Regions from separate parts of the Rhizobium sp. Root1204 genome, predicted to be linked through region 2. Evidence: riboswitches for the same ligand, from Rfam matches in the RefSeq annotation. Region 2 holds a riboswitch; the other holds the start of a gene.
The links. Region 2 has a riboswitch for S-adenosylmethionine ahead of metA (homoserine O-succinyltransferase). Riboswitches for the same ligand answer to the same signal wherever they lie in the genome.

Region 1 (14,734 bases), on a different contig from region 2:
AGAGCAGAATGACCGTCAGCAGCGTATAGCCGAACTGCGAGCCACCAGCGATATCGGTCGCCCAGTTGCCGGGATCCATATAGCCGACAGACACCATGTAGCCCGGCCCCATGAAGGCGAGCAGACGCCGGAACCAGAGGCCGCCGGATGGTACGGGAATGCTGGCGTTGACCTCGGGGAGACTTGGCCGCGCGTCCTCCTTCGGACTGGAAAAGGTCCAGCTCTCCTGCGGTGGAAGGACGGCTTCGGAATTGGACATGCACGGTCTCCGGATACGGAATGGGCTCTGTTACCCAAAAACTATGCCAGGGCAAAACATTATGCAATATGCTATATTTTATCGTTTTAGCTTTTTTCAGCAAATGGGAAGACACGCCGGGCGGCAATGTGGAGGACGGGATAAATCATTATGAAAAATCCAAGCGCGTGATATGAAACGCCAAAAGCATCAATGAAAAAACCTGAGAGGACATCGCCCCTTGCCGCGCCGCCCTGTCCCCCGCACGGACCCGCTCCCAGACGCGGACATTCATTCCGAGGGTTTCCGGCAGACCCGCGAGGCACGGCGCGGTGCGTTGATCGAGGATTATGTCGAGCTGATCGCCGATCTGATCGAGGATGGCAATGAGGCGCGCCAAGTGGATATCGCCGCCCGTCTCGGCGTCGCTCAGCCGACGGTTGCCAAGATGTTGGCCCGGCTTGCTGCCGAAGGACTGGTGTCACGCAAACCCTATCGTGGCGTATTCCTGACCGAGGCCGGCCAGAAGATGGCGCTTGAAAGCCGGGCGCGCCACCAGACGGTTGAAGCCTTCCTGCGCTGCCTTGGCGTTAGCCCGGAAACCGCCCGCATCGATGCCGAGGGTATTGAACATCATGTCAGCGTCGAGACGCTCGAGGCCTTCCGCCGGTTCATCGGCAAGAAGACCTAGCCGGCCCGCAGCCGGCGGCTGAAACGTTCGCCCAGAATGATGATCATGCCGGCGGAAAAGATCAGCGCCGCGCCGGCGAACACCTGGGTTGCAGGAATATCCCCCCAGATCAGGAAGCCGAGCCCGAAGGCCCAGATCAGCGAGGAATATTCGAACGGCGCCAGCATTGAGACCGGCGCGCGGCGCATACCTTCGAACAGCGCATATTGCGCAATACCGGCAATCAGCCCGGTTCCCACCATCAGCCCGACATCGAGAAGACTTGGCGGAACCCAGGTGACGATGACGGCAATGCCGGTGAACAGGATGAAGAAGCCGCTCGACAGCGTCATCTGCACCAGCGTCACCTCCTGCATCGCGGTCTTGCGCAAGAGTACCGTCGAAAACGCCCAGAACACCGCGGCCTGCAGCGCCAGCCAGACAGGCAAGGACAGTTTCATGGCCGACCCGAATGGGTCGGTCGCCACCAGCACACCGATGAAACCAACGACGACCGCGATCCAGCGTAAGGGCGGGACATCTTCCTTGAGGATCGGCACGGCGAGAATGGTGATCAGGATTGGTGCCGCGTAATAGAGCGTCGTCAACTCGGCCAGTCCGAGATCGCGGGCGGCGGTATAATAGGACAGCCAGGCGGCGAGCAACAACAGGTTGCGCAGGATCATCGGCTTCAGGACCGGCGAACGCAGCGAGCGGACAAGCAGCGGTCCGCGGCCGATGGCAGCACAGATCGCAAAGATCGTCACGCTGCGCACGAACAGGATCTGCCAGACCGGCAGCGCCACCACCAGCCATTTGACCGAAGCGTCCTGCAGCGTGAACAGGAAATAGGAAAAGATCGTCAGCAGAATGCCTGAAAGCACGGAGGTATTCACGGAGGGCTCCCGAAGGCGCTGCGCAAATCGCGCGCGCGATCTGTGATATCGCGAGGCCAGCGTGCACGGAAGAGGCATGACAGCGCGATGTGTGGCGAAAAATGGGGGCGCGGCAAGAAATACCGCCTGACGATCAGCCTTTCCGGTTGCCGGGATTTAGCTCACAACGGCTCAAGTCAGAGCCCGATCACCGACAACATGACGAATGTGGCGAACAGGACGAAATGGGTCATGCCCTCGATGGCATTGGTTTCGCCGTCATTGAGGTTGATGGCAGCAACGATCAGGGTAATCGTCACCATCACCGTCTGCACCGGCGTCATCGCCATGATGAAGGGCTGGCCGGTATAGAGCGCGATCGCCTCCATCACCGGCACCGTCAGGATGACGGTCGACAACGATGCGCCAAGCGCGATGTTGACGACGGCTTGCATCCGGTTGGCAAGGGCCGCGCGCATCGCCGTCATGATTTCCGGCGAGGCGGAAATGGCCGCAACGACGATCGCCGCCAGGACCGGCGGGGCACCGGTTCCCTTGAGCCCGGCCGTCAGCAGCCCCGACATGACTTCGGCAAGCGCGCCGATGATGACGATACCGACGACCAAGATGGCAATCGAAACCGCCACCGGCTCATCCTCGGACGAGTGCTTTTCACCGCCCTCGCGCTTGGGGTAGCTGTAGCTGAAGAAATAGCTGTGCACCCCAACCTGCATTTTCAGGAAGACAGCGTAAAGTGTCACCATCGCCACAATGGTGAAGGCCGAATAGAGGTGCCATTTGGCTTCAGGAACGAATTCCGGCACCACCATCGAAATGCCCATCGCGGTCAGGATCATCACGCTATAGGTCCGGCTGGAGTCGTCGTTATAAGATTGCTCGCCGTGCTTCAGGCCGCCCAGTAGTGCTGCCAGCCCGAGAATACCGTTGATATCGAGCATGACGGCGGCATAGATCGTATCGCGCACCAGGGTTGGCGAGATCTCTTCGCCGCTCATCATGATCGCCAGGATGATGACTTCGACGAGCACCGCCGACAAGGTCAGGATCATCGTGCCGTAGGGATCGCCGACCTTGGCAGCCAGCACTTCGGCATGATGGGCGACCCGTAATGAAGCGAGCACGATGGCAAAGACCAGAACGGCTGCACCGGCAAGAGCCGCCACCTGCCCGTTTTCCAGCAACGCATGTTCGAGCAGGAAGCCGGCAGCCGCCAAAACCAGTGCTGCGCCCAAGAGGATTTCGGACTTCAAAATCGAGAACAAATGCTGCGCCTCGCAACCAGCGGGATGGGTCCACTGGAGTATAGGCGGCATGCGGCGTATTTCAATTGGACCGTGCCCCTGATTGCGCCGCGAAAGAGGCAGGATTATTTTCCTTTACTGCTTTACTCAACGTCACATTTTGACTATTCTGCACAGACACCCAATCAAGACAGCAAGAAGCCAGAACACACAGGAAAGCGTCACGCTTCACCGCTTGCAGGATGCGCAACGATGTTTTCACATGACCGGATCTGGAGTGCGATCGATGCGCTCGCCGAACGGCACCAGCTGTCCCCTTCGGGCCTTGCCCGGCGGGCTGGGCTCGATCCGACCTCTTTCAACAAGTCCAAGCGCCATTCGGCCGATGGGCGCGAGCGCTGGCCCTCGACGGAATCGATCGCCAAGGTGCTTGACGCGACTGGCTCGACGATCAACCAGTTCATGGACTTCCTGCGGCCGGGACCTGCATCCGGAGCCGTGCCGGAGGGTGCTTTTCCGCCGCAGGCCGGCTCTATTCCGCTGCTCGGCTTTGCGCAGGCTGGGGCCGGCGGTTTCTTCGACGATGGCGGCTTTCCGGCAGGCCAGGGTTGGGATGTCGTCGAATTTCCGGCAGCTCCCGGCACGAAGGCTGGCGTCTATGCACTGGAAATCCAGGGCGACAGCATGTTGCCGCTCTATCGCGACGGCGATGTGCTGATCGTCGAACCCGGCGCACAGATTCGCCGCGGTGACCGCGTGGTGGTCAAGACCACCGAGGGCGAAGTGATGGCCAAGGTGCTGGTACGCCAGACCCCGCGCAGCATCGAGCTGCTCTCGCTCAATCCCGAACACCCCAACCGCACATTCGAACTCAGCGACGTCGAGTGGATCGCCCGCATCATCTGGGCCAGCCAATAGGACAGTTTTCCTGATGAAGCGGCATCTGCTCACCATTGGCGGCGGCTTGGCCGGAATTGCTCTGACCGTAGCGCTTCTGCAGGCAGGCGCGTCGGTCATCCAGGGGCGGCAGGACGCCCAAACCTCGGATTTCACGCTCGAAACACCTGACATTGCCGATGTGCCCGATCTGGCCGACGGAGGAATGGATCCCGCCAAAACCACGGCCGGCGAGGACACGCCAGTGCTTGCTGCACCCGCCGACCCTGCGCACGAAGATCCCGCAACCACTGTTTCCACCGGCAACGCGCTGCCCCAGGCAGAGGACAAAACCGTGCGCGATATCGCGCCGGAACAGTTCGGACTGCCGGACGAAGTACCAGCAAAACCGCTGGAGCGTATCGAGCCGCGCACGCCGCTGTCGCAACCTCTTGCCCGGCCGGAGCCGGTTCCCGCCGTCCTGCGTCATCCGGTTGCGCTGTCCGCTGGCCTTATCCAGTTCGGCGACCGGTTGCTGCAACTTGAGGGGATCGAGCCGGAAAAGGCGGATCGCATCTGCGGCGAAACAGGCAAGACATGGCCCTGCGGCATGGTGGCCCAAACCGCCTTCCGCAATTTCCTGCGGGCGCGCGCACTTTTATGCACCGTGCCGAAAAATGGCTGGCAGGGAACACTGACCACCGCCTGCAGCGTCAACAACATCGACCCCGCTGGCTGGCTTGCCGAAAACGGCTGGGCGGACGCGGCCGCAGGATCGCCGCTCGCCGGCAAAGTGGCCACCGCCCGCCAGTCCCGTCTCGGCTTTTTCGGCGATGATCCACGCGATTTGAACACCGCGCCCGCGCCGCGGGAGGAGACGCTGCACCCGGGGGATGCGGAGACCGGCGTTGATATGACCGGTGAGGGCTTGTAGACGGCTGCAATGGTTCATACCTCACAGAACCGGTACAGCAACACGGATATCCCATGCCCAATACCATGAGCCATCACGAAGCCCTTATCTACGTCATGGTGATGATGTCGGCCGTCGACACGGCCATGACCGATACGGAACTGGAACGTATCGGCAGACTGACCAGTTTCCTGCCGGTCTTTGACGGTTTCGACCATGACCACCTGATGCATGCCGCACGCGAATGCACTGCCCTTCTCGACGGCCCGGAGGGGTTGGACATTGCACTCGAAGTCGTGCGCGAAGCCCTTCCCGCGCGCCTCTACGACACGGCTTACGCGCTGGCAGTCGAGATTGCCGCCGCTGACCTTTCGATCGTCCAGGAGGAAATCCGGCTGCTGCAATTGCTGCGTGACCGGCTGGGACTGGACAAACTGACCTGCGCTGCCATCGAGCGCGGCGCCATGGCCCGCTTCCGCAAGTGAAAGAAAGCGGATTTCCGCTTCACGCCAAAGTGCATTCATCTTGATCACCGCGCCGATAGAATGGCTGCCGGCGAGACAAGGATGGGAGAGGTATGACGGTACAGATATTCGGCATCGGCGAACCGGCCTGGCGCCTGGCCTTCTTTGCCGCAATCTTCCTGTCGCTTGCCGCACTCGAATTGGCTCACCCCCGGCTGGAGCGCCCGGAACTGATGCGGGCGCTGAAAGCGCGGCGGTGGTTTACCAACCTGTCCATCCTCGTCCTGTCGTCGCTGATGTTGCGGCTGATCTTTCCGGCTGCGGCCACCGGGATCGCCCTGTTCGCAGACGCGCACGGATACGGACTTTTACCGATGCTCGGGCTGCCACCCTTCGTCAGCGGTGTTTTGGCCTTCATCATTCTCGATTTCGCCATCTGGCTGGAGCATGTGATCTTTCACAAGGTGCCGCTGTTCTGGCGCATTCACCGGGTTCACCATGCCGACACCGGGCTGGACCTGACAACGGCGCTGCGCTTCCATCCGCTGGAAATCCTCTTGTCGGTGCTGTGGAAATCGGCCGTCATCGTTTCGATCGGCGCGCCGCCCGTCAGCGTCCTGATCTTCGAAATCGTCCTGAATGGCGCAGCCATGTTCAACCACGCCAATCTGAAACTTCCCGCCCGCGCCGATCTTGTGTTGCGCCGCCTGATCGTCACGCCGGACATGCATAGCATCCATCACTCCACCGATCCGGACGAGACCGACACGAACTACGGTTTCAACCTTTCCGTCTGGGACCGGCTGTTTTCAACCTACCGGGAACGCTCGAAATGCCCGCCGGACACCATGGAGATCGGGCTTGCCCAGTATCCCGGCGCTTCGCCTGCACGGCTCGTCTGGTCGCTGCTGCTGCCGTTCCGAAAGCTGGAATGACAGCCGTTCAATAGATTCCGGCCGGAAAATAGCGCAGGTAGATCTCGTTCAGCCGGCCCTTGCGGGACAGCTCCAGCAGCGCGTGGTCGATCGCCTGCGTCAGTGCGGAATCTCCCTTGCGGTTCATGATCGCCAATCCCTCGCCCAGGAAGCGTTGCGAGAAATAGGCGCCGTCGATCAGCGCGCAGCAACCGGCGGCATCGCTGCCGGCCGTCCAGAAGGATAATTGCATGCCGTCTGAAAACACTGCGGCGACGCTTCCCTGCTTCAAAGCGGCCAGCATTGTGTCTCGGCTCGGGAACGGCCGCACATCGAGTTTCGGAAAGAATGCCTTGAGCATGGCCTCATGCGTGGTTCCCGACACGGTTCCAACCGGTTTTCCCGCCAGCCCTGCCACCGAAAGATTGCTTCCCATCACCTGACGGTTGGCCGCAAAGCGGGCCGGAAGTTGCATGAATGCGCGCGAAAAGGCGAACCGTTGCCGCAGTTCCGCGCTGGTACCAATCCCGGCGATCACAGCTTCCCCTTGTCCGCCCTCAAGCGCTGGCAGCAACTCCGCGAAGGTCACGGCCTGGATCTGGCACTTGGCGTCGATTTCCAGTTCGCGGCAGATTTCGCGGACCAGATCAACATGGAAACCGGCAAGTTTGCCGGACTGGTCGATGAAGTTGAACGGCGGAAAATCGACAGTGGTCAGGAACCGCAGGCGCGCCAGGCCACTCAGGTCCGGCTTCGCGATCCGCTCCCGCGCGTCGAACAACAGCGGCAGATCGTTAACCCCCTCCGCCGCACGGGGTGCAGCCGGAAAAGTTGCAACCAGCAACACGCACAGCGAGAAAATCCCGTAAAATTTTAGAGATGCACGGAAAGCGCGTAACATTATGATCATTCCCGGGACAAGATAGGGGGTTTGCCGCGTCACGCGGCAATGGGGTTTTCATGCGTCTGGAAGAATATCCGGACAATTCCGGAATGGCTACCGCGAATGAACCGCCGGCCGGGCGATCGCAGCCTGATACCGCCGTGGGAGGATTCGCGCCTGCATTGAAGCACGAGGGACGGCTGCTACTTCAAATGGGTATCGGCAAACCTTCGATTGCGCGGGCCATGCAGCTTGCGCAGGCGCATGGAACGACCGTCGAAGACGAATTGCTCGCATCCGGCGAGATCGACGAGACACTCTATTTCGAGGCACTGGCGGAAACACTGGGGCTTGATTTCCTGCCCGTGATCGATCCCGGCCGTGTTCAGGACGTAGAGGGGCTCGATACCCAGCTCACGCGGCCGGAAATAATCCGGGTCCATCATGCGAGCCGTCCACCGGTCACCGTCATCGTTCCTTCGTTAAACCGCATTGCCGGGCTTGCATCCCTTTTACAGCGCATGCCGCAGCTTCGCCCGTCACTCGCCGCCTCCACGCCATCAACGGTGCGTGACACCGCCTGGCGGGCCGGACGCCAACGGCGCGTTTCGGCGGTGACGCGTGCGCTCTTCGAGACCGTACCACTCCACAGTGCCCGCATCACCTTCTGGGGCAAACAGGGTTTTTATGCCGGGATTGCGCTGTGCACCATGGCCGTAGCCGCAGTCGTTATTCCGCTCGTCAGCATGCTGATCCTGCATATCGTGCTGACGCTGTTCTACCTTGCCAATTTCCTGGTGCGGCTTTACGCACTCGGCTTCGCCCTGCTGCAGACGCGCGGAGAGCAACAACAACACGCACCAGACACCCCCGGGCCGCTGCCGGTCTATTCGGTGCTTGTCGCGCTCTACAGAGAAGAGAGCGTCGTAGCGCAACTTGTCCAGGCGCTCGACCAGCTCGACTGGCCACGCTCGCGCCTCGACATAAAGCTGATCTGCGAGGAGGACGATATCGCAACCATCGCCGCGCTCAGGGCTTTGCGGCTGGCGCGCGAATACGAGATCGTTCTGGTACCTGTCCACATGCCCCGCACCAAGCCGAAGGCCTTGGCCTATGCGCTTCCCGGCGTTCGCGGCACCTATGTGACCGTCTATGATGCCGAAGACCGGCCGCATCCCGGCCAGTTGCGCGAGGCTCATGCGGCCTTTACGGCGGCACCGCCGCAGGTCATTTGCCTGCAGGCGCCGCTGATCATCACCAATGCGCGGCAATCCTGGTGGAGCGCGTTGTTTGCCCTGGAATATGCCGGACTGTTTCGTGGTCTTTTGCCGATGCTGTCCCTGACCGGCCTGCCCTTGCCGCTTGGCGGAACGTCCAATCATTTTCGCACAATGGAGCTGAAACAGGTCGGCGGTTGGGACCCTTACAACATGACAGAGGATGCCGATCTGGGGCTGCGGCTGTACCGGCTTGGCTATCGCTCGCGCGTCATCTTCAAGCCGACGCTTGAAGAAGCGCCGGTCTCGCGGTCCGTCTGGCTTGGCCAACGCACCCGCTGGTTCAAGGGTTGGCTGCAAACATGGCTGGTGTTGATGCGCAAACCCGGGCAACTGGCGGGTGAGATGGGGTGGCCCGCCTTCATCGTCTTCCAGATCCTGATTGCCGGCCTGCTGCTCTCCGCACTCAGTCATCCCATCATTGTCGGCTTCCTCGCCTATCTGACATGGTTGATATTGGACGATAGGCCCTCCTCGGAAAGCTGGCTGACTTTCTGGCTGTTTACCTGTGATATCATCAATATCTTCGGCAGTTACGCGGTCTTCATCTCACTCGGCCGGAACCGGATGACAGGCCGTGAGAAGCGCGCAGTAGGCTGGCGCTGGATTTTCGTGCCTATCTACTGGCTGGCCATGTCCCTGGCGGCGTGGAAAGCCCTGCTGGAGTTGCGAACCAACCCGTTTTCCTGGAACAAGACACCGCACGTCCCCGTCAGCGGGCACGGCGAGTGTTGACGCTGCTCACTGTTTGGAAGGCGAGCAGGCCGTATGCTTGAAGGGCGTAGAGATTAAGCGCAGCACCACTTGAGAAACAAAGTGGAGCGGGTAGCGGGAATCGAACCCGCACGATCAGCTTGGGAAGCTGACAAGCTACCACTACATCATACCCGCCTTGCGCTGGAGGTTTCCACCAAGCACGGCTGCCTGTCAAGGCGGCAGCCGGTTTTGCGGGCGTCTATTTACTCCGAGCGGAAATGCTTGGAGAGTTTCAGGCCCTGCGCCTGGTAGTTGGAACCAAGTCCGAGACCGTAAAGACCTTCGGGACGCTCCATCATATGTTCATAGACCAGACGGCCGACGATCTGGCCGTGTTCGAGGATGAACGGAACTTCATGGCTGCGGACTTCGAGCACGGCGCGGCTGCCCTTGCCACCCGCCGAGACATGGCCAAAGCCCGGATCGAAGAAACCGGCATAGTGGACGCGGAATTCGCCGACCAGCGGATCGAACGGGGTCATTTCAGCGGCGTAAAGCGGCGGGACGTGCACGGCTTCGCGCGAGACAAGGATATAGAACTCGTCGGGATCGAGGATCAGTTCGTCGCGGCCGCGGCTGTAGAGCGGCTCCCAGAAATCAAAGATGCCGTGCTCGGCCTTCTTGTCGACATCGACAACGGCCGTGTGGTGCTTGCCACGGTAGCCGATCAAGCCGTCGGCGCCGGTGCCTTTCAGATCGATCGACAGCGCGATGCCGGCGCCTGAGACGTTCGGCTTGTCGCTGGCAACGAGGACGTCGCTTTCATGCAGCGCCAGGACTTCCGTTTCGGTGAGCAGCGCATGGCCGACGCGAAAACGGATCTGCGACAGGCGCGAGCCGCGCCGGACGATGACCGGGAACGTCCGCGGGCTGATTTCGAGATAGAGTGGGCCGGAATAGCCGGCCGGGATCTTGTCGAACTCCTGAGCCCGGTCGGTAATGACGCGGGTGAAGATATCGAGGCGGCCGGTCGAACTCTTCGGATTGGCCGAGGCCGACATATCCGGCGACAGGTCGAGGCTTTCCATCAGTGGCACGATGTAGACGCAGCCGGTTTCCAGAACCGCACCTTCGGTAAGGTCAATAACGTGCAGTTTCAGCCGGTCGAGCTTGTCGGCTACCAGATGGCTGGGGCCGGGCATGAAGCTGGCACGGACCCGGAAGGCCTTCGAACCGAGGCGCAGATCGAGGCTGGCCGGCTGGATCTGGTCGGCATCGAGCTTCGCCTCGCTTTTCAACCGCCCCGCATCAAACAGCGCAGCAATGGCGCGATCAGCTAGAATGCCTGTGGCCCTGGTCATTTCCATCGTCCTCTTTGCCGCTACCGGCACGTCATAACTCAAATTGTCCCTGTGACATATCTTGTTGTTCACGGGAATTGACGCAAGCGCGCCTTATCAGTAAATACGAACTTATCCCGTGGTGATTTGGCCGGTCGGCTTGCAGCCACGTTAAACAAATAGCTAAAAAGGCCGGGTTTGAAACCGGCTTGCTTTTTCGCGGCCGGTTTTTTTTGTGTTGAAAGAGACGATCGATGAGCAAAAATTGGCGCCCCGCGACCCAGCTCGTTCACGGCGGCACGACCCGTTCAAACCATGGTGAAACCTCCGAAGCCATCTTCATGACGCAGGGCTTCGTCTACGAAACTTCCGAAGCCGCAGAAGCGCGCTTCAAGGGCGAGACGGACGGCTTCATCTATGCCCGTTACGGCAGCCCGACCAACGATATGTTCGAACAACGCATGTGCGCGCTGGAAGGTGCCGAGGATGCGCGCGCTACCGCGTCCGGCATGGCCGCTGTTTCGGCTGCGATCCTTTGCCAGCTGAAGGCCGGCGATCATATCGTTGCAGCCCGCGCCCTGTTCGGCTCCTGCCGCTGGGTAGTGGAAACGCTGGCGCCGAAATACGGCATCGAATTCACCCTGATCGACGGCCGTTTCCTTGAAAACTGGGAAAAGGCCGTCAGGCCGAACACCAAGGTGTTCTTCCTCGAAAGCCCGACCAATCCGACACTGGAAGTGGTCGATATTGCCGGAGTCGCCAAGATCGCCAATCAGATCGGCGCCAAGGTCATCGTCGACAACGTTTTTGCAACCCCGCTCCTGCAAAAGCCGCTGGAACTGGGCGCCCATATCGTCGTCTACTCCGCCACCAAGCATATCGACGGTCAGGGCCGTTGCCTCGGCGGCGTGATCCTTTCCGACAAGGAATGGATCAGCGAACACCTGCAGGATTATTTCCGCCACACAGGGCCTGCTCTGTCGCCGTTCAATGCCTGGACGCTGTTGAAGGGCATCGAAACCCTGCCGTTGCGTGTGCGCCAGCAGAGCGAGAATGCCGCGCGTCTCGCCGACTTCCTCGCCGAACAGAAGCAGGTCGCCAAGGTGATCTACCCCGGCCGCAAGGACCATCCGCAGGCCGATATCATCGCCCGGCAGATGAAGGGTGGCTCGACACTGGTCTGCTTCGAGCTGAAGGGCGGCAAGGAAGCTGCCTTTGCGCTGCAGAACGCGCTGGATGTCGTGCTGATCTCCAACAATCTCGGCGATAGCAAGAGCCTGATCACCCATCCGGCGACGACGACGCACAAGAACCTTTCGGACGAAGCCCGCGCCGAACTCGGCATTTCGCCCGGCACCGTGCGCTTCTCGGCCGGGATCGAGGACAGTGAGGATTTGATCGAGGATTTTGCCCGCGCGCTGAAGTCGGTCCAGGCCTGATTATTGAATTTTGTGAAACGCCCTTATCTCCGGATGCGGGCGTTTTTCTATGCCTGGCTCTCTCTTTTGAAACTCGCTCTGGCCAGCATGGTGCGCGACAGCGCCGTATAGAAACAGACGAGCGCGAAGATCACCGCGATCTCGGAAAACCATTGCGGGAACAGGCAGAAAGCCAGGAAGACAGCGATCGTTTCGGTCGCCTCGGCAAGTCCCGTGGTGAAATAGAGCGACTTGGCACCGCGCACCTCCGTCGAGAGACCGCGCCTTTCGGCCATGATCGAAAAAGCAAGGAAGCTGGCGCCGTTGACATAGAAAGACAGCAGCAGCAGCCCGCCGGCAATGCCATTCTCATAGGGATCGGCAAGGATGAAGGCGAACGGGATGAGACCGTAGAAGGCGAAATCGAGCACGATATCGAGAAAGCCGCCGAAATCGGTTTTTTGGGTCGATCGCGCGACGGCACCGTCGAGGCCGTCACAAATCCGGCTGATCCCGATCAGAATGAAAGCCCAGACGTAAGAATCCAGGACGATAGCGACCGCAGCCGCGAGACCGATCAGAAAGCCGGTGACGGTGACGGTGTTCGCCGTGATACCATGACCAGCCAAAGCGCTGCCAGCCCGCTCCAGCCAAGGGTCAATCCACCGCCTCACATGACCGTCGAGCATGCCGTACCCTATCCTTACAGTTTACCCTATGCGTTATTCTTGACGAAACCATCTTGCTGTAGAATATCGCCTATGGACTTGAAAAGGGTTTGCATATGTACCGCGCGCTGACACGCGACATCGAGGTGACCGTCGAGCCTTATTATCTGGAGGAGCAGTCCGATCCGGATGACAGCCGCTATGTCTGGGGTTACCGGATCCTGATTTCGAACCTGTCCGGCGAGACAGTCCGGCTGATGACGCGCTATTGGCATATCACCGATGAAAACGGCCAGGTCGATGAGGTCAACGGCCCAGGTGTGATCGGCGAGCAGCCGGTTCTCAATCCCGGCGACACCTATGAATATTCATCCGGCTGCCCGCTCGATACACCATCCGGCGTCATGTTCGGCCATTATTCGATGGAAAACACGCACGGGGAGTCGTTCACCGTCGACATCCCCGCTTTCTCGCTGGATTCGCCCGGCCAGAACCGGACCTTGAATTAGAGCCGCAGCGTTTTTACTGCGGCTTCACTTCCGTCGCTTCAAACCGGTAGGTCGTCGAGCAGAATTCGCAGGTGACCGATACCAGTCCATCCTCGGCCGCGTGATCGATATCATCCTGGCTGAGGCTTGCCAGAACATCCCGCAGTTTTTCGCGCGAGCAGCTGCATTTGTCATAGACCGCTTGTGGCGGATAGACCTTGACGCCGCGCTCGTGGAACAGCCGGTAGAGCAGACGCTCGGTACCCACGGTCGGATCGGTCAGTTCGTCGGCATCGATGGTCTGGACCATGACGCTGGCTTCATCCCACAAATCATCGACCGCAAGAGCGCCGTTGCCGTCATCCCCGTCGCCACCATGCAGATCGGCCTGGCGCATACGATCCGGCGCGTCCGGCAGGAACTGCGCAACCATGCCACCAGCCCGCCAGCGATGACGCGGCTTGCCGTTTTCATCGCGGTCGAGCAGTTCTGCGACGCCAAGGCGGACCTTGGTCGGGATCTGTTCCGACTGGCGGAAATAGACGCCGGCAATTTCCTCCAGCGAGGCTCCGTCGAGCGGCACGATGCCCTGATAGCGCTGCATATGCGCACCCTGATCGATGGTGAACGCAAGAACGCCCTCGCCCAGCAGATGCTGAGGCTGGGTCAGGCCGTTCTCTTCAGCAATCTTCAGAGCCTCTTCATCGTAGCGGGCATAGGCGCGTACCCGGTCCGGCGTCGCGAAATCGGCGACGACCAGATCGACCGGACCATTGCTCTTGGTCTGGATGATCAGCTTGCCTTCGAACTTCAATGACGTACCGAGAAGTACCGTTAGAACGACGGTTTCAGCGACGAGACGGGCGACCGGCAGCGGATAATTGTGGCGCTCGAGGATCGCGTCCAGCATCGGGCCGAGCTGGACGGCGCGGCCGCGCACATCAAGGCCTTCCACCTGAAACGGCACGACATGATCGTCACCGGCGTAATCGAACTGGCCAAGGCCCACGTTTGCTTCCGTCATCGCTCTAACTCCTAGCCCTCGAACGTCTGCCCGCCGTGAAGGCCGGGACGCTGTTCGATGCTTCTATTGATCCTGGGCAGGCCGGTTTTGTCCAGATCGCTCCTGAAAAAACGGCCGTCGCTCTGCCGCCTCCAATCAGGACGGCGGCGCGGATGGATGGTTGCTTTTGAATACGAACGACCGGCGAAGGCGGACACGCCACCTGCCGGTCATCAGCTTGATGCATAGATCGTGTGCCGCTGCCCGGTTTTCAATATGCCGGGCCAGACCGCTAGAGCGCGCCAAGGCACCAGGCAAGGACGGATTTTTGCGCGTGCAGGCGGTTCTCGGCTTCATCGAACACCACCGACTGCTTGCCATCGATCACATCATCCGTCACCTCCTCGCCACGATGGGCAGGCAGGCAGTGCATGAACAGCGCATCCTTGTCGGCCTTCGCCATCAGCGCGGCGTTAACCTGGAAGGGCTGGAAGACGTTGTGGCCACGGGCGCGGTGTTCCTGGTTCATCGATACCCAGGTGTCGGTAACCACGCAATGGGCGCCATCCACGGCCTGATCGGCATCATGATAGAGCTTTATATCGCCACCATTGTTGCGCGCCCAGTTGAGGATCTTGTCGTCAGGCTCCGAACCGAGCGGCACAGCCATGTTCATCCGGTAGCCGAACTGCGCCGAGCCTTCGATGAAGGAGTGCAGCACGTTGTTGCCGTCGCCGGTCCAGGCAATC
Region 2 (14,734 bases):
ATTGAAAGGCTTGGCGGATAAGCGGCCGGGCTGGGGCATTGGAGGCTTTCCTGTCAGAGAGGAAAGCGCAGAAGAACCTGAGAAGCGCGGCAAAAAACATCGAACGGGGCGCTGAGAGGTGTCACCTGTTACTACTTTACGAGGCAGCTTTCAGCGCCCCGGCCGGCCTGCTCTTTGAAAACCCACGGCGAATTTTTCGCGCGTGGACGCAAACCATGGGACATTGTTTGTGCCCAACTTCCTAAGCCCTTCCGACGGGGATGCAATGCCGCAAGAAAGACGGCTGCAAGGAACAGCAGCGCGGCAAACTCTTACTCCCTCCAAAAGGGTGAGACGGTCCTCCCAGCCAAGCCCAAGGACCGTCCCACCCGCCGTCTGCGGCAATCGCCTCGCCCCGTTACAGAGTGGGAAGAAGACGCCGACTGCCGCGCGACCTCGCTCAACTCCGGCTTTGGCTCAGCGCCGCCACCCGGCCATGCCAGATGACCAGGCAGGGCACGACGACGAGCTCCATGCCAAGCCCGAGCACATGCCCCGCCGAGGGTACGCCATCGGCAATCAGCGAATACAGCCGCGCCAGCCCACCGCTGAAGGTCAGGATTGCCAGAAGCCGAATCCGCTCCGCCTTCGTCTCGATCGCCGGAATACAGCTGTACCAGGCGAGACCAAAGGCCAGGAACAATCCGGACAGGAACCGGACATGGCTGCTCAAATCCACCGGAGGTTTTGCTTCGGCAAGAAATGCCGGCCCCATCACCACGCCCGCCAGCCCGGCAAACACCGGCAGCATCGCCAGGATGGCAATGCTCGCTTGAAGCAGGCGCCGCTGGCGGAAATCGGCCGGGCTGATCTGATAGGCAAGACTGGGCATCGCACATCCTCCTGAAGTCATCAGAGGAGTACGGGCGGGGGCGCCGCGAGGTTTCAGCAGCTCGAACACATCGGCGTGATGACAACCGAACGGCGACCATCACCGCGGCGCGCCACTCATCGGCGGGGCGCCGCATATTGATTCGCACGCCAACAGGCGCTATCTAGGAATTCGTGGTGATTTGGCCGGCCGGCTTGCAGCCACGTTAAATAAGTCGCTAAAGGGCCGTGCGAGCGCAAGCAAGCGGGGCCGGGAGCGATTCCTATCGTTGCCGGTTTTTTTGTGCCGGTCTGTTCGTTGAACCGAGTGTTGCCCATGCCGATCAAGATTCCCGATACGCTGCCTGCCTATGAAACCCTCGTCAAAGAGGGCGTGCGGGTGATGACCGAAACCATGGCGGTCCGCCAGGATATCCGGCCGCTGCAGATCGGCCTGCTCAATCTGATGCCGAACAAGATCAAGACCGAAGTGCAGATGGCGCGCCTCGTCGGCGCCTCGCCGCTACAGGTCGAGTTCTCGCTGATCCGTCTCGGCGGCCACAAGGCCAAGAACACCCCGGAAGAGCATCTGCTCGCCTTCTACGAAACGTGGGACGAGGTGAAACATCGCACGTTCGATGGCCTGATCATCACCGGCGCGCCGGTCGAGACGCTCGACTACGAGGACGTCACCTACTGGAACGAGATGCAGCAGATCCTTGACTGGACCCATACCAATGTCCATTCGACGCTGAACATCTGCTGGGGGGCGATGGCGGCGATCTACCATTTCCATGGCGTGCCGAAATACGCGCTGAAGGAAAAGGCATTCGGCGTCTACCGCCATCACAATCTCAACCCGTCCTCGCCCTATCTCAGCGGCTTCTCGGATGATTTCCAGATTCCCGTGTCGCGCTGGACCGAGGTGCGCCGTGCCGATATCGAGAAAAGGCCCGAGCTGGAAATCCTGATGGAATCCGATGAAATGGGCGTCTGCTTCGTGCATGAGAAGGCGGGCAACCGGCTCTATGTCTTCAACCATGTCGAATATGATTCGACCTCGCTGTCTGACGAATATTTCCGCGATGTCGATGCCGGTGTGCCGATCAAGATGCCGCACAACCATTTCCCGCATAACGATCCGACACTGACGCCGCAAAATCGCTGGCGCAGCCACGCGCACCTGTTGTTCGGCAACTGGATCAACGATATCTATCAGACGACATCCTATGATCTCGCCGATATCGGGAAGGACAGACGCTGACCGCAACCCTCACCATCCGCCCCATCGAATCCGGCGACGAGCAGGACTGGCGCCGCCTGTGGAAGGCCTATCTGGCCTTCTACGAAACCACCCTGCCGGAAGACATCTACGCCCTCACCTTCTCGCGGCTCCTGAGTGGTGCTGCACATGAATATGCGGGTTTTCTTGCGGTTCTCGATGGCAGGCCGGTTGGCCTTGCGCATTACCTCTTTCATCGCTCCTGCTGGCAAAAGAACTCAATCTGTTACCTGCAGGACCTGTTCGCCGATCCTGAGGTTCGCGGACAGGGGATCGGCCGGGCGCTGATCGAGGCCGTCTATGCCCGGGCAAACGCGGAAAAGGCCGAAGAAGTGTACTGGATGACCCAGGACTTCAACGCCAATGCCCGCAAGCTCTATGACCGCATCGCAGACAAGACCCCCTTCATCATCTACCAGAAGACGTTCTGAAACGGATCGGCCTGTCTCTGCAGGAAGGTGATGCGAGCCTGAGGCGGCCACCGTCGTTAATTGTATGACTTTTCGGTTGCCGCGTTCAACGAAATGACGCAGTTTGCCGCCGGGAAGAGTGGAGGAAGAATACCCGTGCAGACAGAGACTGAAGTATTCGGCCATATGCCGTCCGGCGAACCCGTGCACCGCATCGTCATCAAGGGCGGCGGGCTGACCGCGCATATCCTCACCTGGGGCTCGGTCATCCAGGACCTGCGCCTCGATGGCCACGCTGCTCCTCTTGTGCTCGGCTTTGAGAATTTCGCCGATTATCTCACCCATTCCCCTTATTTCGGCGCCACGCCCGGCCGCAATGCCAACCGCATCGGCAGCGGCCGATTTGCCATCGATGGCGTCTCCTACCAGCTCGAATGCAACGAGAAGGGCGTTACCCACCTGCACGGCGGCAGCGACGGCATTGCCAAGCGCCTGTGGACCTTGATCGAGGCGGCGGAAAACCGCGCCGTGCTGCAGATCGTCGATCCGGATGGCCGCGCCGGCTATCCCGGCAATTGCACCATCACCTGCACCTACACCGTCAGCGATGGTGGCGTCCTCAACGTCCTCTATGAGAGCACCACGGACCGCGCAACGATCTGCAACGTCTGTCAGCACAGCTATTTCAACCTCGATGGCACTACCGATGCGCTCGGCCATGATGCGATGATCGCCGCCAACAGCTATCTGCCGACCGACGAGCTGCAGGTCCCGACCGGCGAGATCCGCTCCGTCGAAGGCACCGTTTTCGACCTGCGCGCCATGACGCCGCTGCGCCGCCAGCTGGAAGGCGACAAGATCGGCTACGACCACAATTTCTGCCTGGCGGACGCCCGAGGCGCCAAGCAATCCGTCGCGCTGGTGCGCAGCATCAATTCCGGCGTTTCGCTGGAAGTCCGCACCACCGAGCCCGGCGTGCAGTTCTATACCGGCTTCAAGATGGACGTTCCCGTGCCCGGCCTCGAAGGCCGTCATTACGGGCCTTTCGCAGGCTTCTGCCTGGAAACCCAGATCTGGCCGGATGCGATCAACCACGCCAATTTCCCGCAAGCCGTCCTGCGGCCCGGTGAAACGCTCAGGCAGGAAACCGATTACGTCTTCACCCGTAGCTGACCGCTCGAGAGCCGTCTGCCGCCTGCTCAGGATCAGCCTGAAGGACATGGACCGCCCCCGTTGCGGCGCGTCATCCTTTGGCACGTGTGATACTGTTTAAAGACGAAGCGCTCTAGGCTTTTGCGGTAAAACCGGATTTGATGCCCCGATCGAGGCTGCGGCAAGGGGAGGACTTGGCATGGCTGAAACGGACAGACCGAAAATCGCGTTGGTAACGGGCGGCGGCACCGGTATCGGCCGCGCCATTGCCGAAGCACTGTTGAAAAAGGGCTACACGGTCATCCTTTCCGGCCGGCGATTCGATGTTCTCCAGCATGCAGCAAAGGAAATGGCCACCTTGACCGGCGGCACGGCGCGGGCGTTCGCGGCCGATGTCGGCGACCCGCAAGCGGTCGCCAGCCTGTTTTCCGCCATCCGCCATGATTTCGGCCGCCTCGACCTGCTCGTCAACAATGCCGGCATGGGGCTGCCCGCTGTTCCGATGGAGGATATTACCTTCGAACAATGGAATGCCATCGTCGGCGCCAACCTGACCGGCGCATTCCTCTGTACCCAGCAGGCCATGAAGCTGATGAAGGCACAAACACCGCGTGGCGGCCGAATCATCAACAACGGCTCGATCTCCGCCTCGACGCCGCGGCCGATGTCAGCCCCCTACACAGCCACCAAACACGCCATCACCGGCCTGACCAAGTCGACGGCGCTCGATGGTCGCCCGTTCGACATCGCCTGCGGCCAGATCGATATCGGCAATGCCTCGACTGACATGACATCAGGGATGCGCGCTGGCATCCTGCAGGCCAATGGCGAGATCGCCTCCGAACCGACCATCCCGGCAAACCTCGTCGCCGACGCCGTCATCTACATGGCCGGCCTGCCGCTCGACGCCAACGTGCTGACGATGACCGTGATGGCGACGCAAATGCCGTATGTGGGACGGGGATAAGGAAACAGTCCACGCACCAAGGCGGCTGCTAAGATTATACCTATTTTCCTGGGAGGCTCTCCGAAGAGAAGAAAATGGAGCGGGTGAAGCGATTCGAACGCTCGACCCCAACCTTGGCAAGGTTGTGCTCTACCCCTGAGCTACACCCGCTCATCAACCTCGATCCGGGGGTAGTCGGTGGACCGTGGCGCCGCTGCGTTTGTTGTTTGCTGCGACGACGGCTATATGGCCCAGACGATTTTTAAATGCAACAGGGAAATGACGGCCAACCCAATATTTTTTTGAAGAAATGTCGCAAGCCCCTGAAAACAAGGCGTTTTGCAGCGTGCATTCTGTGGAAGATTGCGATTTTTTGCCCTTCGCCGTAAGGAAGACCACCATTTTCAAGCGAAAGAGAAGCCGCCATGAGTGAAATGCAGCCGAAGACACAGGACGAATTGTTTGCGCTTCTCGACAGCCTCGGCATCCCACACAAGACGATGCGGCACGAGCCGGTTTTCACCGTTGCCGAATCGGTGGCACTGCGGGACGCGATTGCCGGCGGACACACCAAGAATCTGTTCGTGAAGGACAAGAAGGACAATTATTTCCTGCTCACCGTCGAGGAGAACGCAACAGTCGACCTGAAGACGGTGCACACGCTCATCGGCGGTGCCAGCAAGGTGTCCTTCGGCAAGCCGGAAAAACTGATGGAATATCTCGGTGTGATTCCGGGAGCGGTCACAGCCTTCGGCGTCATCAACGACATTGGGCAGAACGTGAAGATCATCATCGACGAGGAGCTGATGAAGGATGAGATCGTCAACTGCCATCCGCTGTCGAACGATGCGACGACATCGATCGCCTCGAAAGATCTGCTGCGCTTTATCGAAGCGACGGGACACGAAGCCCTTGTCTTGAAAGTGACGTCCTGACATACGATCTTTGACGCAAAACAGTCAGGCGGACGCGGATGTCCGCGAGGAGACACGATGAGCGGCAACGACAATCCCTACGCAGCATCCTACGGCAACCAGATGACGGCAACGGCCAGCTACGGCGCCGCCCCGGCACCGGCGGCAGCGGCCGCGCCGGCGGGTGACCTGATCAAGGAAACCACCACCGCCAACTTCACCCGCGACGTGCTCGAAGCTTCCCGCCAGCAGCCGGTCCTCGTCGATTTCTGGGCGCCCTGGTGCGGCCCGTGCAAGCAGCTGACGCCGGTGATCGAAAAGGTCGTCACCGAAGCACAGGGCCGTGTCAGGCTGGTCAAGATGAACATCGACGATCACCCGTCGATTGCCGGCCAGCTCGGTATCCAGTCCATCCCCGCCGTGATCGCCTTTGTCGGCGGCCGCCCGGTCGATGGCTTCACGGGCGCCGTGCCGGAAAGCCAGATCCGCGACTTCATCGACAAGGTTGCCGGTCCGATGATCGACGACCAGCAGGCCGGGATCGATGCGGCGCTCGCAGACGCAAAAGCCCTGGTCGAGCAGGGTGATATCGAGAACGCTGCCGGTCTTTTCGGCGCCGTGCTGCAGGCGGACCCGGAAAATGCAATCGCGCTCGCAGGGCTTGCCAATTGCCTGATCACCGCCGGCGAACTGGACCAGGCACGCGAGGTTCTGGCCGATCTCTCCGAAGAGCTGGCCAAGGATGCCGGCATCGCCGCCGTTGTGAAAAAGCTCGCCCAGATCGAGGAAGCCCGCAAGCTCGGCGACCCGAATGCGCTGGAGCAGATCCTTGCTGCCGATCCTGACGATCATGGCGCCCGCATCAAGCTCGCCAAGATCCGCAATGTCGAGGGTGACCGCGAGGCGGCGGCCGATCACCTGCTGAAGGTGATGAAACGCGACCGGACGTTCGAGGATGATGGCGCCCGGCGCGAACTGCTGCAGTTCTTCGATGTCTGGGGACCGATGGACCCGGCAACGCTGTCAGCACGCCGCAAACTGTCATCGATCCTGTTTTCGTGATACCCTGACAGGGGCGCCTTTATGACAATCTCCCTTGAGATTTGACGTCGGCGCCCCATTTCTTGTCAGTAAGCGGCGCGGCGTCATTAAGGCCGCCACAAGAACGCCTGACAGCGACGGGGTAGTTGAGACATGCAAGTTGGTAACGCACGTTATCTGAGGCCTCAGGACCTGCCGGAGACCCTTCCGGTGTTCCCATTGACGGGCGTGCTGCTGCTTCCGGGTTCGCAATTGCCGCTCAACATCTTCGAGCCGCGCTATCTTTCCATGTTTGACGATGCGCTGGCCGGAAACCGCCTGATCGGCATGATCCAGCCCTTCTTCGGTGAAACGCGCGAAGAACCGGGCCAGGCGCATGTGCAGGCGCTTTGCCAGGTCGGTTGCGCGGGCCGCATCACCTCGTTCGCCGAAATGGAAGACGGCCGCTATATCGTCTCGCTGACCGGCATTTGCCGGTTCCGGCTGTTTGATGAAGTGCCGCTTGCGAAAAAAGGCTATCGCTCCTTCAAGATCGCCCCGTTTGCGACCGACCTCACCGGACCGGACGATGAGGCTCAGGTCGATCGCGAGGCTTTGCTGGCCGCTTTCAAGGCCTATCTCGATGCCAACAAGCTGGAAGCCGACTGGGAGAGCGTCGAGCGCGCCAGCAATCTGACGCTGGTCAATTCGATGGCGATGATGTCGCCCTATGGCCCGGCGGAAAAGCAGGCGCTGCTTGAGGCGCCCGACCTCAAGACCCGCGCCGAAACGCTGATCGCGATTACCGAGATCGTGCTCGCCCGAAATTTCGGCGATATCGAAACCATGCTGCAATAGGCGGATATGATGGAAGACAGGACCAGCCGGGTCGATCCCAAACTGCTTGAACTGCTGGTCTGCCCGCTGACCAAGGGCCGCCTCAGCTACCACGCGGCCGAAAATGAACTGATCTCGGAAAAGGCAAGGCTGGCCTACCCGATCCGCGACGGCATTCCAATCATGCTGATTTCCGAGGCGCGCAAAATCGAGGATTGAGGCTGCGATTGATCGTATGAAAGCCCCTCATCCGCCCTTCGGGCACCTTCTCCCCGTCACGACGGGGAGAAGGACCGACCGGCAAACTCCGCGCAGATCCCCTCTCCCCGCGTGCGGGGAGAGGGTTAGGGTGAGGGGCATTCGCCAGTCAACGAAGTCCAGCGCTTAAATCGCCTGCCCGCCCAGCATCTTCGGCTCGCTCTGGCCGCCAAGTCCGGACGCCTGACGGATGAAGAATGATTTGACCGATGGCATCCGGTCGACGATGCCCAGCCCGAAATCGCGCAGCGCCCTGACCGGCGTGACATCGTTGGAAAACAGCCGGTTCAAGACATCGGTGGTCACGCCCATGCGGAACGTGTCGAAGCGCCGCCAGCTCTGGTAGCGCTCGAGCACCGCGAGCGAGCCGATATCGAGACCGAGGCGATCAGCATCGACGATGGTTTCTGCCAGCGCTGCCACATCCTTGAAGCCAAGATTGAGGCCCTGGCCGGAAATCGGGTGAATGCCGTGAGCTGCGTCACCGGCAAGGGCGAAACGCGGCGCGATGAAATCGCGGGCCAGCGTCAGCCCCAGCGGAAAGGCGCGGCGTCCGCCGACGACCTTCAGCGTGCCGAGCTTGTGGCCGAAACGGCGCTCCAGTTCTTCCTCGAACACCAGATCGTCGCTGGCGACCAGCCGGTCGGCGTCGCGCGTCCGTTCCGTCCAGACCAGCGAGGAGCGATTGTTCTTGAGCGGCAGCGTCGCAAACGGCCCGGCCGGCAGGAAATGCTCTTCCGCCGTGCCGTCATGCGGCCGCTCATGTTCGACCGTGGTGACGATGCCCGACTGGCCATAGTCGAAATCGACGGTCTTGATGCCTGCGGCATCGCGCAGTTTCGAGCGCACGCCATCGCAGGCGACCAGGAGCCGCGCTTCCATTGTCTCGCCATTGGCCAGCTCAATGGAAACCGAGTGATCGCCGCTCTTGAAACCGGCAGCCGCCGTCGATTGACGAATCTCCACGCCGAGATTCGTGGCTGCCTTCCGCAGCGCGCCGACCAGAGCGACATTCGGCACCATATGGGCAAACGGCCGGCCCTCGATCTTTTCATCCTCGAAGGTCAGGAACACCGGGCGAACCGGATCGGCGGTCTTCGAATCGGTGATGACCATACGCTTGATCGGCTCGGCTTCCGGCTCGATCTCGCTCCAGATACCGAGCACGTCGAGCATTTGCGAGGCGGCGGCGATGATCGCCGAGGCGCGCTCGTCCTTCTTCCAGGCAGTCTCCGGAGCGCCGTCGATCAAGCTGACGGCGAGATGCGGCGCGGCCTTCTTGATGGATACGGCCAGCGACAGCCCGACATAACCGCCGCCCGCAATCAGCACATCGATCATCTCTCATTCTCCCGTCGCTCTTGAGCATTGCATGTGGCCTATATAGATCATTGATGCGCTCGTTCCTACCGTTTGAGCGCTCGAGCCCAGGAGATCGCCGAAATGTCGCGCCCCGCCGAGACCCCCGCCCCGATGGATGTCCTCTTGCAGACGCTGGATCTGGAAAAGCTGGAGGAAAACCTGTTTCGCGGCCGCTCGCCGCAGGTCGGCTGGCAGCGCGTGTTCGGCGGGCAGGTGATCGGCCAGGCGCTGGTGGCCGCTCAACGTACCGTCAGCGAGGGCCGTTACGTGCATTCGCTGCACGCCTATTTCATGCGGCCGGGCGATCCGTCCGTGCCGATCATCTACGATGTTGACCGGATCCGCGATGGCGCAAGCTTTGCCACCCGCCGCGTCGTCGCCATCCAGCATGGCAAGGCAATCTTTTCGATGTCGGCCTCCTTCCAGTTCGACGAGGAAGGGTTTGACCACCAGATCACCAGGCCGGACGTGGCGCCGCCGGAAACGCTGATGGGCGAGCAGGACATCAAGGAAAAATTCCTGGTCAATGCGCCGGAAGCGATCCGCCGCTATTGGGAGCGGCCCCGGCCGATCGAAATTCGCCCGGTTTCGCTCAAGCACTATTTCTCGCGCGACAAGCTGGAGCCATCGCAGGACGTCTGGGTCAAGGCGGTCGGCGCCGTTCCGGACGAGCGTCACATTCAGGCGGCGGTGCTCGCCTATATCTCCGATATGACCCTGCTCGACACCGCGCTCTATGCCCATGGCACCTCGGTGTTTGACCGCGACCTGCAGGTGGCGAGCCTCGACCATGCCATGTGGTTTCATCGCCCCTGCCGCATGGACGACTGGATGCTCTACACGCAGGACAGCCCCAGCGCCTTCGGTGCACGCGGCATGACGCGCGGTAGCCTTTTTGATCGCTCCGGCACCCTGATCGCTTCCGTTGCCCAGGAAGGCCTGATCCGGAAAAAGGCATCTGAATAAAAAATCGCCTCTTTTTTGATTCTGATTAATTTTTAATCGTTTATTTCGATGATTTTTTGACATTTCGCCGATGGCTTTCGGCGAAATATCGCATTTCCATGTCTTTTCATGGACTTACCCATTCAATCCCAAACTGGCACGCCCCTTGAATAGCTAGGGGCAGTCGTTGGGGATTTGTGCTCGGCGGCAAGGAGAGACGGCCCCGAGCCGAAGTTGAACAAGGATGGGAAACCAGATGAAAATTGTAATGGCCATTATCAAGCCGTTCAAGCTCGATGAGGTTCGCGAAGCCCTCACTGCCGTTGGCATCCAAGGCCTGACCGTGACCGAAGTGAAGGGTTACGGACGTCAGAAGGGACATACGGAAATCTATCGCGGCACCGAATACGCCGTGAGCTTCCTGCCGAAACTGAAGATCGAAATCGCTGTTGCCTCGGAGATTGTCGACAAGGCCGTCGAAGCGATCGCCACGTCAGCCAAGACCGGCCAGATCGGCGACGGCAAGATCTTCGTCTACTCGATTGACCATGCGGTGCGCATTCGTACCGGCGAAACCGACACAGAAGCGCTGTAAGTCACGGCCGTTCAGGGAGCTCCATATCAATGTCTTCATTTAAACTTTCTACCTCTCTTGGACGCGTGGGCGCTGCAGCCGCAGCCCTCCTCGCCCCGGCCATCGCCTATGCGCAGGAAGCCGCACCGGCGGCAGCCGAAGCGGTTGCTGCAGCCCCCGTGCCGAACAAGGGCGATACCGCCTTCATGTTCCTCTGCACCATTCTCGTCCTGTTCATGCTCATCCCCGGCCTCGGCCTGTTCTATGGCGGCCTCGTCCGCGCCAAGAACATGCTGTCGGTCCTGATGCAGTGCACCGTCGCCGGTTCGGCCGTCATGCTCATCTGGGTCATCTACGGTTATTCCTTCGCCTTCGGCGGTTCGACATCGCCCTATTGGGGCGGTACCGCCAAGATGTTCCTCGCGGGCGTCACGATGGACTCGACCGCCGCCACCTTCTCCGATGGCGTCGTCATCCCGGAAATGATCTTCATCATGTTCCAGATGACCTTCGCGGCCATCACACCGGCCCTGATCGTCGGCGCCTTTGCCGAACGCATCAAGTTCTCGGCTGCAATCCTGTTCTGCGTCCTGTGGGCAACCTTCGTCTACTTCCCGATCGCCCACATGGTCTGGGACGCAAACGGCCTGATCTTCGGCTGGGGCGCTCTCGACTTCGCTGGCGGCACGGTCGTTCACATCAACGCTGGCGTTGCCGGTCTGATCGGCGCGATCATGGTCGGCAAGCGGACCGGCTTCGGCAAGGACATGATGGCTCCCCATTCCATGACGCTGACGCTCGTCGGCGCGGCCATGCTGTGGGTCGGCTGGTTCGGCTTCAACGCTGGCTCCAACCTTGAAGCATCCGGCGGCGCGATGCTTGCCACCGTCAACACCTTCATCGCCACGGCTGCAGCCATCATTTCGTGGTCGCTGGTTGAAACCTTCACCCGTGGCAAGGCCTCTATGCTTGGCGCCGCGTCCGGCATGATCGCCGGTCTCGTCGCCATCACGCCTGCTGCCGGCATCGTCGGCCCGATGGGCGCGATCGTCATGGGCCTGATCGTGTCGCCGCTGTGCTACTTCTTCGTCTCCGTGGTGAAGAACAAGTTCGGTTATGACGACACGGCAGACGTTTTCGGCGTCCATGGCGTTGGCGGCCTGTTCGGCGCCTTGGCCACCGGTATCTTCGCCTCGTCGTCCCTCGGCGGCATCGGATATGCCGATGGCGTCACCATGGGCGGCCAGTTCATGACCCAGGTTTATGCCGTTCTCGTTACGCTCGTCTGGTGCGGCATCGGCTCGGCAATCCTCTACAAGATCGTCGATGTCATCGTTGGCCTGCGTGTTCCGGTCGAAGCCGAACGCGAAGGTCTTGACCTCTCCTCGCACGGCGAAGCCGCCTACCACTCCTGATGAACTTGCGGGCCGGGAAAACCGGCTCGCATCTCTTCCCGTCGCGGTTTCGTCTTGTGCGAAACCGCATTTGACCCGGACACCCGTCCGGGTCTTTTTTTGCCCTCACACCTGCCAATGACTGCCAAAAAACGCTTTCAATAGGGAAAACTGCGGTTGCAGAAGCGTTTCACGTAAAGGAAGCGTCAAGGTTAATAGGGCTTTAACTCTCCTCTGCTTACCTTCGAAGCATGCGCCCATGGCGTTTTTCGGGAATAACAGGCAGCAGGTCATCATGAGCAGAAGCAATCAGGCGGTATACGACAACCGTTCCAACCGGTTTGTGCTTTCCACATTCGTCTGGAAACAGGTCGCCGCCCTGGCGGGGTTTGCGGTGTTCGTCGCTCTCGGGTTCGCGATCGCGGCATTGTCGAGCTGGAACGTCGCCGATCCCAGCTTCTCCTACGCCACAGCCGATGCTCCGACCAACCTGCTCGGCTATACAGGTGCCGCCTTCGCCGACATCTTCATGCAGTTCTTCGGCATTGCCAGCGTTGTCGCACTTCTGCCCGTCGTCGCCTGGGGCCTGGTGCTGATCATCGGCAAACCCTTCGATCATATCGTCAAGCGCGCCGGCGCCTGGTTCCTCGGTTCGGTGCTGGCCTCGGCTGCACTCAGCTGCGTTCCCGCCCCCGTCACCTGGCCCTTACCCAACGGCCTTGGCGGCGTCTTTGGCGACATGATCCTGCGTTTTCCTGCTTTGTTTACCGGTACCTATCCGACCGGCACGTTCGGCACCGTGCTTGCCGTCCTGTTCACGCTTCCCGCCGCCTACTTCCTGATCTACAGCGCCGGCCTCATCGGCGTATCCGACCCTGAGGACGAGATCGACGAGCCGGCACCGGCACCCAGCAAGGCCCGCACCGTCAGCGACGAATCCGAGGACGACGAATCCGAAGGCATCATCATGGTGATGGCAGGCGCCCTCACCCATATGCGCTTTACCGCGCAAGCCCGTATCCGCCGCCTGTTTGGCTTGAGCGGCCGCCGCAAGCCGTCCGCGCGTGATTATGACGAACCCTATGATTTCAACGGCGACGAATTCGGTACGTTGAACGAACCGTCCCGCCCGAAGGCTGTTTCCCGCTCGGAGCGGGTCGAGCCGTCGCTGGACCGCAGCGAACGGCGCACGGTTGCAGCGCCGCCAATGTCTATGGACGAAGACGACGACGATTTCCCCGCGTTCGACAACCGCCGTGCCTCCGCCGACTTCATGCCTGATGGTGACGAGGACGACGACAACGATCCGGCTGCCGACTGGGCGCCGGTGCCCGCACCGCGCAAGCAGGCCATGCCGCAGACCGCCGCCCGTGTGGTCCCCGCCGCACCCCGCCCGAAGACCGGCCAGCGGGGCGATCGCGAGGCGCAGGCGTCTCTGGTGTCCGATGACGGCGATTTCACTCTGCCGCCGCTGCATTTCCTTGCCGAGCCAAAGAACGTCGCCCGCGACGCAACCCTGTCGGCCGATGCACTCGAACAGAATGCCCGCATGTTGGAAGGCGTGCTGGAGGACTTTGGCGTCAAGGGCGAGATCATCCATGTCCGTCCCGGCCCGGTCGTCACCATGTACGAACTGGAACCTGCGCCGGGCATCAAGTCCTCGCGCGTCATCGGCCTTGCCGACGATATCGCCCGCTCGATGTCGGCGATCGCCGCCCGCGTCGCCGTTGTTCCTGGCCGCAACGCCATCGGTATCGAACTGCCGAACCAGCGTCGCGAGACCGTCTATCTGCGTGAACTGATCGGCTCGAGAGATTTCGAGACCAGCAAGACCCGCCTTGCCATGGCGCTCGGCAAGACGATCGGTGGCGAACCCGTCATCGTCGATATTGCCAAGATGCCGCATCTTCTCGTTGCCGGCACCACCGGCTCGGGTAAATCTGTCGCCATCAACACCATGATCCTGTCGATCCTCTACCGGCTGAAGCCGGAGCAGTGCCGTCTGATCATGATCGACCCGAAGATGCTCGAACTCTCCGTCTATGACGGCATCCCGCATCTGCTCTCGCCTGTCGTCACCGATCCGAAAAAAGCAGTCGTCGCTTTGAAATGGACCGTGCGCGAGATGGAAGAACGCTACAAGAAGATGTCGAAGATCGGTGTGCGCAACATCGACGGCTTCAACTCACGCGTCGAGCAGGCGATGGCCAAGGGCGAGCAGATCAGCCGCACCGTCCAGACCGGCTTTGACCGCCAGACCGGCGAGGCCGTCTACGAAACGGAAGAATTCGACTTGGCACCGATGCCCTATATCGTCGTCATCATCGACGAAATGGCCGACCTGATGATGGTCGCCGGTAAGGATATCGAGGGTGCCGTCCAGCGGCTCGCCCAGATGGCCCGTGCCGCCGGTATACACGTGATCATGGCAACCCAGCGCCCGTCCGTCGACGTCATCACCGGCACGATCAAGGCCAACTTCCCAACCCGTATCTCCTTCCAGGTGACGTCGAAGATCGACAGCCGCACCATCCTTGGCGAACAGGGCGCCGAACAGCTGCTTGGCATGGGCGACATGCTCTACATGGCCGGTGGCGGCCGCATCCAGCGTGTGCACGGCCCGTTCGTCTCCGACACCGAGGTCGAGGATGTCGTCAAATACCTGAAGACCCAAGGCTCTCCGCAATATCTCGACGCCATCACCGAAGATGACGGAGAGGATGATGAAGGCGGCAGCGGCCCGGCGGGCACCTCCAACCTTGCCGATTCGGACGATCCCTATGATCAGGCC

Region 1: it holds a riboswitch for S-adenosylmethionine, as region 2 does, so the genes downstream of both, ASC96_RS01390 (O-succinylhomoserine sulfhydrylase) here and metA (homoserine O-succinyltransferase) in region 2, are expected to answer to the same signal.

Annotation. Positions count from the first base shown of each region.
Region 1 covers NZ_LMCZ01000001.1:282,274-297,007, forward strand. The annotation lists gene ASC96_RS01330 (Nramp family divalent metal transporter) at 1-259, opposite strand, end outside; gene mntR (manganese-binding transcriptional regulator MntR) at 480-929, shown strand; gene ASC96_RS01340 (DMT family transporter) at 926-1,804, opposite strand; gene ASC96_RS01345 (calcium:proton antiporter) at 1,981-3,066, opposite strand; gene ASC96_RS01350 (helix-turn-helix transcriptional regulator) at 3,298-3,963, shown strand; gene ASC96_RS01355 (thermonuclease family protein) at 3,977-4,855, shown strand; gene ASC96_RS01360 (tellurite resistance TerB family protein) at 4,909-5,319, shown strand; gene ASC96_RS01365 (sterol desaturase family protein) at 5,412-6,233, shown strand; gene ASC96_RS01370 (transporter substrate-binding domain-containing protein) at 6,241-7,113, opposite strand; gene ASC96_RS01375 (glycosyltransferase family 2 protein) at 7,206-9,107, shown strand; tRNA gene ASC96_RS01380 (tRNA-Gly) at 9,190-9,263, opposite strand; gene ASC96_RS01385 (2'-deoxycytidine 5'-triphosphate deaminase) at 9,332-10,429, opposite strand; SAM riboswitch at 10,538-10,616, shown strand; gene ASC96_RS01390 (O-succinylhomoserine sulfhydrylase) at 10,663-11,847, shown strand; gene ASC96_RS01395 (CDP-alcohol phosphatidyltransferase family protein) at 11,895-12,515, opposite strand; gene apaG (Co2+/Mg2+ efflux protein ApaG) at 12,611-13,003, shown strand; gene ASC96_RS01405 (Hsp33 family molecular chaperone) at 13,017-14,006, opposite strand; gene argF (ornithine carbamoyltransferase) at 14,278-14,734, opposite strand, start outside.
Region 2 covers NZ_LMCZ01000006.1:350,956-365,689, reverse strand. The annotation lists gene ASC96_RS09285 (DUF4345 domain-containing protein) at 440-871, opposite strand; SAM riboswitch at 1,035-1,112, shown strand; gene metA (homoserine O-succinyltransferase) at 1,187-2,113, shown strand; gene ASC96_RS09275 (GNAT family N-acetyltransferase) at 2,110-2,562, shown strand; gene ASC96_RS09270 (aldose epimerase family protein) at 2,698-3,714, shown strand; gene ASC96_RS09265 (SDR family oxidoreductase) at 3,893-4,660, shown strand; tRNA gene ASC96_RS09260 (tRNA-Gly) at 4,736-4,810, opposite strand; gene ASC96_RS09255 (prolyl-tRNA synthetase associated domain-containing protein) at 5,065-5,574, shown strand; gene trxA (thioredoxin) at 5,632-6,615, shown strand; gene ASC96_RS09245 (LON peptidase substrate-binding domain-containing protein) at 6,748-7,431, shown strand; gene ASC96_RS09240 (Trm112 family protein) at 7,441-7,629, shown strand; gene ASC96_RS09235 (ubiquinone biosynthesis hydroxylase) at 7,795-9,009, opposite strand; gene tesB (acyl-CoA thioesterase II) at 9,112-9,996, shown strand; gene ASC96_RS09225 (P-II family nitrogen regulator) at 10,220-10,570, shown strand; gene ASC96_RS09220 (ammonium transporter) at 10,600-11,964, shown strand; gene ASC96_RS09215 (DNA translocase FtsK) at 12,239-14,734, shown strand, end outside.